3 regions of the Rhizobium sp. CNPSo 3670 genome follow, and region 2 is predicted to be linked to each of the others. Evidence: riboswitches for the same ligand, from Rfam matches in the RefSeq annotation. Region 2 holds a riboswitch; each other region holds the start of a gene.
What was found. A riboswitch is a leader RNA that binds a small molecule or an ion and turns the genes downstream of it on or off. The one in region 2 is predicted to bind thiamine pyrophosphate.

Region 1 (4,199 bases), on a different contig from region 2:
CTGTCGATGAAGCGTTCAAAACCCGCCTCGTTCTGGCCGGCAAATGCCCGGCTCTCGGGCGGCAGGTCGGCAAGCAGGTCCCGGACCATCTCCCTGACCTCGTCGCGAAATCCGCTGCGGGTGATGACCTCGTCCCGCATCAGCGCCCCGAGTTCGACGACGGGATCGGCGGCGGACGCGTCTGCGGGGATCGAGGGCGCTTCGAAGGCGAGTTCCAGCTTCTCGATCCAGGTGCGGCCGATCGCGTCGGTGCGCCGCTCGGCTTCGGCCTGCATGAGGTCGACATCGCGCCGCAGCTGCCAGGAGAGCGGCGTGAGGCCGGAAAGCCTGAGGCGTGCGACAAGATGCAGCGAAGCCGTGCGGTCGCGCTGCGCCATCAGGGCCGTCTCGACCATCATGGCTGCCTCACGCCAATCATCGACACCCGTGAGGTCGACATTGACGCGCTCGAACTGCGCGATGCTGGTACGCCGCTCCTCGACCGTCACGGTCCGGTCGTCGGCCACGGTCACCAGCGACACGGTCTTGACGCCCGCTTCATTGATGTCGCGGCCCTGCGGCATGCCGGGCATGATGACCGTCGCCGTGCCGGGATAATGGCTGCGCTGGTGGAGATGCCCGAGCGCCCAGTAGTCGAAACCCGAGCCATGCAGGTCGAGCACGTTGCAGGGCGCATAGACATCATGTCCGGCCGATCCGGCCAGGCTCGTATGCATGATGCCGATATTGACGGCATCCGCTACCGGCGGCTTGAATTTCGGCAGCAGCGGGTCCGGGGCTTGCGGCTTGGCGAAGCTCAGACCGTGGATTGCGACCGACAAGCTGCCCTTGGTGGTCTCGACGGTCTCGGCATGGCCGCCGAAGATCTTCACCGTATCAGGCATCACCAGTTCCCGAGCGATCTTCGACATGGCATCGTGATTGCCGCGGATCTTGAAGACGAAAATGCCCGCCCGGTGCAGCCGCTCCAGCTGACTCGCCAGGAAGCGCGCCGTCTTCATCGACGTCTGCTCCCCGTCATAGAGATCGCCGGCGATGACAAGCGCGTCGACCTGCTCCTCAAGGCAAAGATCGACGATCGCGACCAGCGTCTGCCGGCTGGCGTCACTGACAAGCTCGGCCAGCTCTGCGTTGCGAAGTGCGAGAGAGCGCAAGGGAGAGTCGAGATGGAGATCGGCAGTGTGGACGAAACGAAAGGCCATGAATGCAAGGTGTTGCGATAGAGTGATCCAGCAGGCGCGGTCTAACAAATAAACGTTATCGCCGTCAGCAAAACATGAGACCATGCCACGAATATTCAGAGCATGGACGGCAGCGTCCTGGCGAGTGAAATGGGCCGGCGGAGCTGGCCCATCCACAATCAATGCTGCTCTATCGGACTGGCCGCCGACTCAAAAGGTACGGATGGGAACGCGTGAGGGTCGGCTTGACATCAGGGCCGCAGCGGTCTTTGATGCAGGGCATTCACCAGGGGTGTCCCGGCAAGGGGCTGAGATTCTGCTGAACAATACGGCTTTGCCTGTTGTGGCGCAGTGACCCGTTGAACCTGATCCAGTTCATACTGGCGTAGGGACGGTGCAGACGCTGCGGCTGTCGGGCGGATTTCGCTTTGTCGCATGAGGCGTCTTTCCATCATTCCAACACTGGAACTGGGTCTCCAAACGTCAAACCTTGGAGCCTCACCCATGAATATCGTCGCACCCAAGCTTACTCCGGTCGTCACCACCGGCCCGCTTCCGGCCTCGACCAAGATCGCCAAGCCCGGAACGCTATATCCTGATCTGCGCGTGCCGATGCGCGAAATCAGCCTTCACCCGACCTCCGGTGAACCGCCGGTAACGGTCTATGATTCCTCCGGTCCCTATACCGACCCGGCACATACGGTCTCGATCGACGCCGGGCTGCCGCGTCTGCGCGAGAACTGGATCAGAGCGCGCGGCGATGTCGAAGCCTATGTAGGCCGGGTGGTGAAGCCTGAAGATAATGGTTTTGTCACCGGCGAGCGGCTGACGCCGGAATTCCCTATTCGCAACACGCCGCTGAAGGCAAAAGCGGGCCGCGCCGTAACCCAGCTCGCCTATGCGCGTGCCGGCATCATCACGCCGGAAATGGAGTTCATCGCCATCCGCGAAAACCTCGGCCGGCAGGCCGCGAAGGAGGCGCTCGGGCGCGACGGCGAGAGCTTTGGCGCTGATATTCCCGATTTCGTGACGGCCGAATTCGTGCGGCGGGAGGTCGCGGCGGGCCGCGCGATCATTCCGGCCAACATCAACCACCCGGAAACCGAACCGATGATCATCGGCCGGAATTTCCTGGTGAAGATCAACGCCAATATCGGCAACTCGGCCGTCACCTCGTCGATGGCGGAAGAAGTGGAAAAGATGGTCTGGGCGATCCGCTGGGGCGCCGACACGGTGATGGACCTCTCCACCGGCCGCAACATTCACAACATCCGCGAATGGATCATTCGCAATTCGCCGGTTCCGATCGGAACGGTGCCTCTCTACCAGGCGCTTGAAAAGGTGAACGGCATTGCAGAGGATCTCACCTGGGAAGTCTATCGCGATACGCTGATCGAACAGGCCGAGCAGGGCGTCGATTATTTCACCATCCATGCGGGCGTGCGGCTTGCCTATATCCCGCTCACCGTCAATCGTGTCACCGGGATCGTCTCACGCGGCGGCTCGATCATGGCCAAGTGGTGTCTGCATCACCACAAGGAGAGCTTCCTCTACGAGCATTTCGAGGAAATCTGCGACATCTGCCGTGCCTATGACGTCTCCTTCTCGCTTGGAGACGGCCTTCGCCCCGGCTCGATCGCCGATGCCAATGACGCTGCGCAATTTGCCGAGCTCGAAACCCTCGGCGAACTGACCAAGATTGCCTGGGCCAGGGATTGCCAGGTGATGATCGAAGGTCCTGGCCACGTGCCGATGCACAAGATCAAGGAGAATATGGACAAGCAGCTCAGGGTCTGCGGCGAGGCTCCCTTCTATACGCTCGGACCGCTGACCACCGACATTGCGCCGGGCTATGATCACATCACCTCCGGCATCGGAGCCGCGATGATCGGCTGGTTCGGCACGGCCATGCTCTGCTACGTCACGCCGAAGGAGCATCTGGGCCTGCCCGACCGCACCGACGTCAAGACCGGTGTCATCACCTACAAGATTGCCGCGCATGCCGCCGACCTCGCCAAGGGCCATCCGGCTGCCCGCATCCGTGACGATGCGCTGTCGCGGGCGCGGTTCGAATTCCGCTGGGAAGACCAGTTCAACCTCTCCCTCGACCCGGATACGGCGCGTTCCTTCCATGACGAGACCCTGCCGAAGGAGGCCCACAAGGTGGCGCATTTCTGTTCGATGTGCGGCCCGAAATTCTGTTCCATGCGCATTTCCCACGATATTCGCGCCGAGGCGCAGAAAGAAGGACTGGAAGCCATGGCCGCCAGGTATCGCGATGGCGGCGACCTCTACATGCCGGTCGCCGACGCTGCGAAAACGCTTGCCGGAGAATGACGATGCATGTTCTCGTCAAGGGGGCCGGCGTTGCCGGCCTCACCGTTGCCTGGCAGCTCCATCGGCACGGTTTCCGGGTCAGCGTCGCTGAGCAAGCCGACCAGGTCGGCGCCGGTGCTTCCGGCTTTGCCGGCGGCATGCTGGCTCCATGGTGCGAAAGGGAAAGCGCAGACGAGCCGGTCCTGGCGCTCGGCCGTCTTGCCGCCGATTGGTGGGAGGCAGCGCTGCCCGGCCATGTCAATCGCCGGGGGACGCTTGTGGTGGCGGCCGGGCGAGATGCCGGCGAACTCGACCGCTTTTGCCGCCGGACAAGCGGATGGGAATGGCTGGACGAGCCGGCGATCGCGACGCTTGAACCGGATCTCGCCGGCCGCTTCCGCAGGGCATTGTTCTTCCGGCAGGAAGCGCATCTCGATCCGCGCCAGGCGCTCTCGGGGCTCGCCGCCGGACTTGAGGAAGCCCGCATGCGCCTCACATTCGGCGTCAGGGGCGATGCCGACCTTGCCCCCTACGATCGCGTGATCGACTGCACCGGGGCTGCCCAGATCGGCCGTCTGCCCGGATTGCGCGGCGTTCGCGGAGAGATGCTTTGCGTCGAAACGAACGAGATCTCTCTCTCCCGTCCCGTTCGCCTGCTGCATCCGCGCCACCCGATCTATATCGTGCCGCGCCAGCGAAATC
Region 2 (4,199 bases):
CACCTTCCTTGGTGTTGAAGACGAAGACAGGATAACCGAAGGGCTTCAGCATTACCGGTTGCGAGGCGGTCGAGGCTTTCAGCTTGTCGTAGGATTCGACAGGAATCGAGTCGACATAATCATACTGGCCGGAAACGGCGGCCTCGACGCGGGTGTTCGGGTCCGGCACCGGCACAAAGCGGATTTCATCAAGATATTGATGACGCGCGCCGCCATAGCCATCGCTCTCGCCGCTGCGTGGCTTGTACCCATCGAAGCGGACAAGCTGGATATACTGGTCGGCTTTCCGTTCCTTCAGCATATAGGGACCGGTGCCGATGAACTCCTTCATCGGCTCGTCCTGCTTTTCGGACGGGATGATGATGGCCGCCGAATTGTTGAAGGCAAGCAGCGAGGTCAACGGCGCATAGGGCTGCTTCAGCGTGATCGTAACCGTCGAAGGATCGGTAGCCGCGATCTTGTCGATAAAGCCGGCCACCTGCTTGCCCCGCGAGGCGATCTTCATCCAGCGGGTAAGCGAAGCGACCACATCCTCGGACGTCATATCGGTATTGTCGTGGAACTTGACGCCAGTCCTGAGCTTGATCGTATAGGTTTTGCCGTCGGCGCTGATCTCGGGCAGGCTTTCGGCGAGAAGCGGCGTGACGTTCCAGCTCTTGTCGAAAGTGTAGAGCGTCTCGAAAATATGCTGGGTGACGATGCCGACGAGATCGGCCGTCGACGACATCGGATCGAGCGTCGGCGGCTCGCCGATCGTCGCGACATTGATGACGCCGCCCTTTTCCTGGGCAAGCAGGGTCGAAGGCAGGGCGACGAACGCGGTTCCGAGAAGGAATGCGACGAATGTTTTCATATGAGAGCTCCCGATTTAGTTCCACAATTATGTAATTCATCTTTTTGTAACAGAATAGAAGCTGGAGCTATCGTGTCAAGCATGAGTGGTCGATTATGCAGCCGCGGATAGCGCGTTGCCGGAAAAGCACCATCTTCAGCTGCGCTAGTTCTCCGCACGGGGCCTGCGTGGTACGCCAAGTGAGACGACTGCCCTGCGGCAAGATTAAAGGAAGGGAGAAGCGAATGAGCATCGACTTCAATGACGGGAAATGGCTGAACGAGCCGGGCAGCTGGCACGCCGACGAAACCGGCCTGACGATGACGACAGGCGAAAAGACCGATTTCTGGCGCGAGACCTATTACGGCTTCACCCGCGACACCGGCCACTTCCTCGCCTTTCCCACCGGCGACAGCTTCACCGCACAGATCCGCGCCCAGGGCGAATTCCGCACCCTCTACGATCAGGCAGGCCTGATGGTACGCATCGACGAGAGCCGCTGGGTGAAAACGGGCGTCGAATTCACCGACGGAGAAGCCTTCCTCAGCACCGTCGTCACCGACGGAAAGTCAGACTGGTCGGTGTCGCAGCCCTTCAAGGAATTGGAGGATTTCCGCATCCGTGTGACGGTCGCAAACGGCGCCGTGCGCATCCAGGGCTCCCGCGACGGTAGCCGCTGGCCGTTGCTGCGGTTAGCACCCTTCCCGGCTGCCGATCGCTATGAGGTCGGGCCGACAGCCTGTACGCCGGAGCGAAGTGGTTTGAGGGTTCGATTTTCGGAGTTTTCAATCAGCCCGGCGATTACGACGGGGCTGCATGATTTGAGTTAGGCAAAATTGGATGCCGTCAGGATTGCGCTGGGAAGGCCTCCAGCAATGTCCACGCCCAAGGGCAGCCGCTCCGAAATACCGGAATACTCACTTTCGGAGTGACAGCCGCGCCATTCTCTGCGAAAAAGAGCGTGATGAGAGACAGGGGCGTTCGTCGACAGACGGGCTGAGAAGAACCCTTCGAACCTGAACCGGATAATGCCGGCGGAGGGAGTCGCTCGGGGCATCGCCGTAAGAGCAGCGCCCCGCGCCCGCCCCCGCCTGAAAGGGGCACCATGCAGAGCAAGATCACGTCGGGAGCCATGCTGAAGGCGATGCGCGAAAAGCCGCCGCTCGTTCAGTGCATCACCAATTATGTCGCGATGAATATCGCGGCCAACGTCCTGCTGGCCGCGGGCGCTTCGCCCGCCATGGTGCATGCCGCCGAAGAAGCCGGCGAATTCGCCGGCATCGCCAATGCTTTGACCATCAACATCGGCACGCTCTCGACGCAATGGCTCGAAGGCATGCAGGGGGCTGCCAAGGCCGCCAATGCGGCGGGCAAACCCTGGGTGCTTGATCCGGTGGCCCATTACGCCACGGGCTTCCGCCGTGCCGCGTTGGCCGACCTTCTGGAGCTTCGCCCGACGATTATCCGCGGCAACGCCTCCGAGATCATCGCGCTTGCCGGCGGCGAGAGCCGTGGTCAGGGCGTCGACAGCCGCGATCCAGTCGAACAGGCGGAGGGTTCGGCACGGCGGCTGGCGGAGAGGCAGCGGGCCATCGTCGCCGTCACCGGTGCTGTCGATTTCGTCACCGATGGCGCAAGGGCAGTCCGTATTGCGGGCGGATCGGCCCTGATGCCGCAGGTCACCGCGCTCGGCTGCTCGCTCACCTGCCTCGTCGGCGCCTTTGCCGCGACCGCGCCCGAAGATCTCTTCGGCGCGACTGTCGCCGCGCTTGCGACCTTCGCCGTCGCCGGCGAAGATGCAGCGCTCGGCGCCGCCGGCCCGGGCTCCTTTTCCTGGCGCTTCCTCGATGCGCTGGCTGCGATCGACGCCGAAACGCTCGATGCCAGGGCAAGGGTATCGGTCGCATGAAGCGCTTCGACCTTTCGCTCTACCTCGTTCTCGATCCTGATCTCTGCGTCGGGATCGGGATGGTCGAGACCGCGCGCCTTGCCGTTGCCGGCGGCGCGACGATGGTGCAACTGCGCGACAAACAGGCCGGCACGGCCAGGATGATCGAGACCGGCCGCGCCTTGAGAGAGGCGCTCGGTGGAACCGACGCCCTGCTCATCGTCAACGACGATGTCGAGGCGGCCATCGCCATCGGCGCCGATGGCCTGCATATCGGCCAGGAGGATATGGATGCGCGCACGGCGCGCGGGATGATCGGACCCGGGATGATCCTCGGCCTCTCGGTCGAGACCGAGACACTTGCCGCTGCCGTCGATCCCGGTCTCGTCGATTATGCCGGCGTCGGACCGGTGTTTGCGACGCCGACCAAGGCCGATCACAAGCAGCCGATCGGCTTTGATGGGCTTGCTAGGCTGGTGATGGCCTCGCCGGTGCCGTCCGTCGCCATCGGCGGCCTCAAGGCGGAGCATGTGGCGGAAGTGTTTGCAGCCGGCGCCGAAGGGTTAGCCGTTGTCTCCGCCATTGCGGGCACGTCGGACCCCGAAGCGGCCGCCCGCCGCATCGCCGCAGAAATCCGAAAGGTCCGCCCATGATCCGCAACGTTCTCTCCATCGCCGGCTCCGACCCCTCGGGCGGCGCCGGCATCCAGGCCGATCTCAAGGCGTTTGCCGCCCGCGGCGTCTACGGCATGGCGGTGCTGACGGCGCTGACGGCGCAGAATACCCAAGGCGTCAGCGGCGTGCATCTGGTGCCGCCGCAATTCGTCGCCGACCAGATCGATGCCGTCTTCGCCGACGTGCGAGTCGACGCCGTCAAGATCGGCATGATCGCCAATGCCGGCATAGCCGAGGCTGTCGCCGCAGCCCTTGCCGATCGACGGGGAATCCCCATCGTTCTCGACCCGGTGATGATCGCCAAGGGTGGGGCCGCCCTGCTCGCGCCCGAAGCGGTCGACGTGCTGACCCGGCGGCTGCTGCCGCTCGCAACCCTCCTGACCCCGAACCTGCCCGAGGCCGCGGCCCTGTTGCACCAGCCGGTCGCGACCAATCGCGATGAGATGGCGGCGCAGGCCGAGCGGCTGCGCGCGCTTGGCCCCGCCGCCGTATTGGTCAAGGGTGGCCATCTCGGCAGCGACGAGAGCCCAGACGTGCTTGCCACGGCCGACGGCCTGCACTGGTTCGAGGCCAGGCGAGTGCCGACGAAAAATACGCACGGCACTGGCTGCACGCTCTCCAGCGCACTGGCCGCCGAGCTTGCCAAGGGCGCATCGGCCGAGCAAGCCGTCGCCATTGCGAAGGATTACCTTGCCGATGCAGTCGCCGCCGCCGGCAGTCTCACTGTCGGCTCCGGACATGGCCCGGTGCAGCATTTTCATGCGCTTTGGAAGCACGGCGAATAACCGATCCCGCCGAAACGCGC
Region 3 (4,199 bases), on a different contig from region 2:
TGTAGATCTCCAGCGTGAAGTCAATCGAGCCATTGTCCAGCGCCTCATAGGCGGAGGTGCCGAGGGTGACGGTCTTGACGTCGCCCTTGCCGCCGTCATTGCGGATCATCGCCGAGACCAGCGCGCTTTCCCAAGTGCCGCCGAAGCCTCCATAGGTCTTTCCATCGAGATCTCTAGGGCTCTTGATGTCGTCCCGCCCGCCCTTGAAGATCAGGCGTGCGGTTTCCGTCTGGACGACGCCGTAGACCATCTTCACGTCACCGCCGCCAGCACGCTGCGTCAGGGCCTCGATCTCGCTACTGATGCCGAAATCGGCGACCCCGTTTGATACCAGCGTGCCGGCACTCGTGTCGGTAAAGGGTAGAATTTCGACATCGAGGCCGGCGGCCGTGTAGAAGCCCTTCGCCTTGGCGACGTAGATGCCGATGTGGTTGGTGTTGGGCGTCCAGTCGAGCGCGATACGAACCTTTGCGGGCGCCGATTGAGCGAAGGCGACGCGGCCGGCGAGGCTTGTCGCGATGGCGGCGAGCATCGTCTGGCGGCGGGTGAGAAGCGGCATGGTGACCTCCTCAGGTCTTTAGAGCATGACGCCGAAAAGTCCGGTTTTCGAACGACATCAGACTCTAACTCTTTAAATTGGAACAGGATTCAGATTTTGGGCCGACCGGCCTAAAACCATCCTGTTCTAGCGGATGAAGCAGGGTTTGCAGGATTTCGGTCTCGATCGCCTGGGCCGCCGGCGAACCGAGATCGGCAATGCTTCTCGGGCGGGGCAGGGGAACGCGGAATTCGCGGATGACACGCGCCGGACGGGCAGACAGCACGTAGATCCGGTCGGAGAGGAAAACGGCCTCGCGAACATCGTGGGTGATCAGCAGCGCCGTCCAGCGATGTTCGGTCCACATGCCTTGCAGCCACTCCTGGATCTGCGTGCGGGTTAGCGCATCGAGCGCGCCGAAGGGCTCGTCGAGCAGCAGCATGTCCTGCTCCTGGATGACGGTGCGCAGCAGCGCAGCACGTTGGCGCATGCCGCCGGAAAGAGCGGCGGGGTAGTGATGTTCGAAGCCGGCAAGGCCGAACCGCTCGAAGAGGGGCGCGACAGCGGCGCGGGCAGCCCGGCGAGCCATGCCCTTCACTTCCAGGCCGAGCGCGGCATTATCGATGATCCGGCGCCAGGGCATCAGCGCATCGCGTTGCGGCATGAAGGCAAAGGAATGCGGCGTCTGTTCCAGCGCTGCACCGTTGAAAAGCATGGCGCCGGAATCGGGTCGCAGCGCCTGTGTCAGCAGTCTCAGCACGGTCGATTTTCCGGAGCCGGATGGGCCGACGATCGAGACGAACTCGCCGTCTGCGACGGCGAGCGAAATGTCGTCTAGAACCTTCATGCCGTCGAAGGACTTCGAGATGTTGCGCAGCTCAAGCATCTGACCGGTCATCGGCGCCGCTCCTGGGATGGCTGCCAGGGCATGACGAAACGCTGGATAACCAGCGTCAGCGCGAAGAGGCAGAGCGTCAACAGAGCGCTGACGATCACGGCGGCGAGCACGAGATCGGGACGGAAATTGTTCTTGGCGTTGAGGATATAGATGCCGAGGCCGCTTGCAGCGCCGGCATATTCGGCAAAGATCGCGCCGACGACGGCATAGGTGATCGAGATTCGGAGGCCGGCGAAGAAATAGGGCAGGGACGAGGGAAACCGCGCCAGGCGAAAAATGCGCCAGCGGCTCGCTTTCATCGAATTCAAGAGCTCGGCAATGTCGCGATCGGTCGCCTCATAGCCCTGAAGCAGGGCAACAAGCAGCGGAAAGAAGGTGACGAGCGCCACCAGCAATATCTTCGGCAAAAGGCCGAAACCGAACCAGAGGACGACGAGAGGCGCGATCGCCACCAGCGGCAAAGTCTGGCTGGCGATGAAGATCGGCAGCATTGCCCGGCGCATGAAGGGCATGAAATCCATCAGGATCGAGGAGACGAAGGCGAAGGCGAGCGACAGGGCGAAACCACCGAGTGTCGCTCCGAGCGTCGGCCAGGTGTTTGCTATCAGCGCCTCTCGGTTCAGCCAGCCCTGGACAAGGATACGCGAAGGCGCCGGCAGAATGGACGGTTTGATACCGGAAAGATCGACATAGAGTTCCCATGCCACCAGAAAAGCAAAGCCTGCGAGCAAGGCGGGCATTGCCCGGTACACGGCGAGATAGAGCGTCGCAAGGCGCGAATCCGATGGTCGTGGCGATGTCATCGGCGTTCGGTTTCAGGCTTTCGCCGGGCTGTTCGCGCAAACCTGTCGAGGGCATCGGTGTCGATGCGCAGCCTGCCGCGATTTGGGGCGGTTGCCTTGAGGGCATCGATAGGGATGCCGACGGAATTGCCGGACGTCCGGTAGAGTGACACTTGCGCGCCGGAATACATTTGGACCTCGCTCCGCTGGCATTACCCAGATCAGCTTAGAAGGGTCCGGAGGCTTGCGCCTCACATCTCAGCCCCGGCGACACGGAGCTCCCCTGTTATTTCGGCGAAAACTATCATCGGGGTTTTCTTGCCGCAACCGCAAAATTGCAAACCCGTCCGCCCGGTCGGATGGGGCGCAGATAAAAAACACCCGGACGGAGGTCCTGTCCGGGTGTTTTCCGAGGTTCCGTACCTGCCGGGAACGGACCCCGAGCGCTTGTCTTTCAGGCGGCAATATCGGCAGGGCGATCGGCGCGGGCCGGGCAAGCGCCGACGCCATCATTTCAGCTTGTATCGACCGGATGATCTCACTGACGCTCCTTCCTGCGCCTCGTGCTTTACGGCCGGGGAAGCAGCGGTTATAAAACCTCAACTAATATTGAGGTCAATAGGCGATGAATAGGATTTCTGCAACGCCGCTCGGCAGGCTTCTGACGGTCGGCGAAGTGGCGCAACGCAGTGGTCTTGCCGTCTCGGCGCTACATTTCTATGAGGCCAAGGGGCTGATCTCGAGTATCCGCACGCGCGGCAACCAGCGGCGCTACGGACGCGATGTCCTTCGCCGGCTCGGCATCATCAAGGTGGCGCAACGTGCCGGCATTCCGCTTTCGGAAATCCAGACGGCATTTGCCTCCCTGCCGCAGGGGCGTACGCCGACGATTGCCGACTGGCAGACGCTGTCGGCGCGCTGGAAGGATGAACTCGACACGCGAATCAGACGGCTGAGCCTGCTGCGAGACCGTCTGACCGGCTGCATCGGCTGCGGTTGCCTGTCGATCGAAAGCTGTCCGTTGCGCAATCCCTTCGATCAGCTCGGCGAGGAAGGGCCAGGCGCACGGCTGCTGGAGATCGAAATCGAACTATGAACTTTCAGGGAAGAGCGCCAGCCTCTGGCGGAAAGATGATGCCTGCCTTTCTTTCGGCCCGCGCGCTCATATGTTAAGGGCGAATGGCGCAACAGGCGGCATTGTCCGCGAGGAGGACAGCTTCGTGTTCCACCCGAGACTATTCGAAAATCGCAATGTCATCGTAACCGGCGCCGGGCGGGGCATCGGTCTCGAAGTGGCCCGGCAGTTCCTGGACTGCGGCGCGAAGGTGATCGTCCATACTGGACGCAAACCGGGGCGCGATCTGCCGGATTTTCTGCTGACGGCTGAATCCGAAAGACGGGCGCTGTTGCTGCACGCCGATTTCACTGCCGCTGGCGGCGCTGCGCAATTTGCCGAAAATGCGCTTACCTTTTTCGACAAGGTGCATGTGCTCGTCAACAACGCCGGCACTATGCTCGGCCGTTTTCCAGCTGCCACACTGACTGACGCAGATTATGAGGCGATCGTGCGTTTGAACCAGACGTCGGTGGTGGCGCTGACGCGTGCGTTGCTGCCGGCATTGAAGGCGGCGGAAGGCGCTGCCATCGTCAACACCGTTTCAATTTCCGCGCTGACCGGCGGCAGTCCCGGTTCTTCGATTTATTCTGCCTCGAAAGCCTTCGTTTCGACCTATTCCAAGGCGCTTGCCCGCGAGCTCGCGCCGGATGGCATCCGCGTCAATTGTGTCTCCCCCGGAACGATCGAGACGGATTTCCACGAGCGCTATTCCTCCCGCGAAAAACTGGAGCAGACGAGAAAGTCTATTCCCCTGCAGCGGCTGGGCACAGCGGAGGATTGCGCTCCCGCCTATCTGTTTCTGGCGGCGCCCTCGCTCTCCGGATACATTACCGGCCAGGTCCTCGAGATCAATGGCGGCCAGCT

Region 1: linked by a shared signal. The riboswitch ahead of thiC (phosphomethylpyrimidine synthase ThiC) and the one ahead of thiM (hydroxyethylthiazole kinase) in region 2 are both predicted to bind thiamine pyrophosphate.
Region 3: linked by a shared signal. The riboswitch ahead of AC13QO_RS08275 (ABC transporter permease) and the one ahead of thiM (hydroxyethylthiazole kinase) in region 2 are both predicted to bind thiamine pyrophosphate.

Annotation. Positions count from the first base shown of each region.
Region 1 is NZ_JBXSOL010000022.1:16,638-20,836, reverse strand. It holds gene AC13QO_RS21475 (metallophosphoesterase family protein) at 1-1,202, opposite strand, end outside; TPP riboswitch at 1,460-1,591, shown strand; gene thiC (phosphomethylpyrimidine synthase ThiC) at 1,686-3,518, shown strand; gene thiO (glycine oxidase ThiO) at 3,521-4,199, shown strand, end outside.
Region 2 is NZ_JBXSOL010000005.1:23,686-27,884, forward strand. It holds gene AC13QO_RS06345 (ABC transporter substrate-binding protein) at 1-853, opposite strand, end outside; gene AC13QO_RS06350 (DUF1349 domain-containing protein) at 1,078-1,662, shown strand; TPP riboswitch at 1,796-1,892, shown strand; gene thiM (hydroxyethylthiazole kinase) at 1,938-2,741, shown strand; gene thiE (thiamine phosphate synthase) at 2,738-3,373, shown strand; gene thiD (bifunctional hydroxymethylpyrimidine kinase/phosphomethylpyrimidine kinase) at 3,370-4,179, shown strand.
Region 3 is NZ_JBXSOL010000006.1:151,727-155,925, forward strand. It holds gene AC13QO_RS08265 (ABC transporter substrate-binding protein) at 1-559, opposite strand, end outside; gene AC13QO_RS08270 (ABC transporter ATP-binding protein) at 624-1,436, opposite strand; gene AC13QO_RS08275 (ABC transporter permease) at 1,433-2,239, opposite strand; TPP riboswitch at 2,400-2,513, opposite strand; gene soxR (redox-sensitive transcriptional activator SoxR) at 2,844-3,314, shown strand; gene AC13QO_RS08285 (SDR family NAD(P)-dependent oxidoreductase) at 3,439-4,199, shown strand, end outside.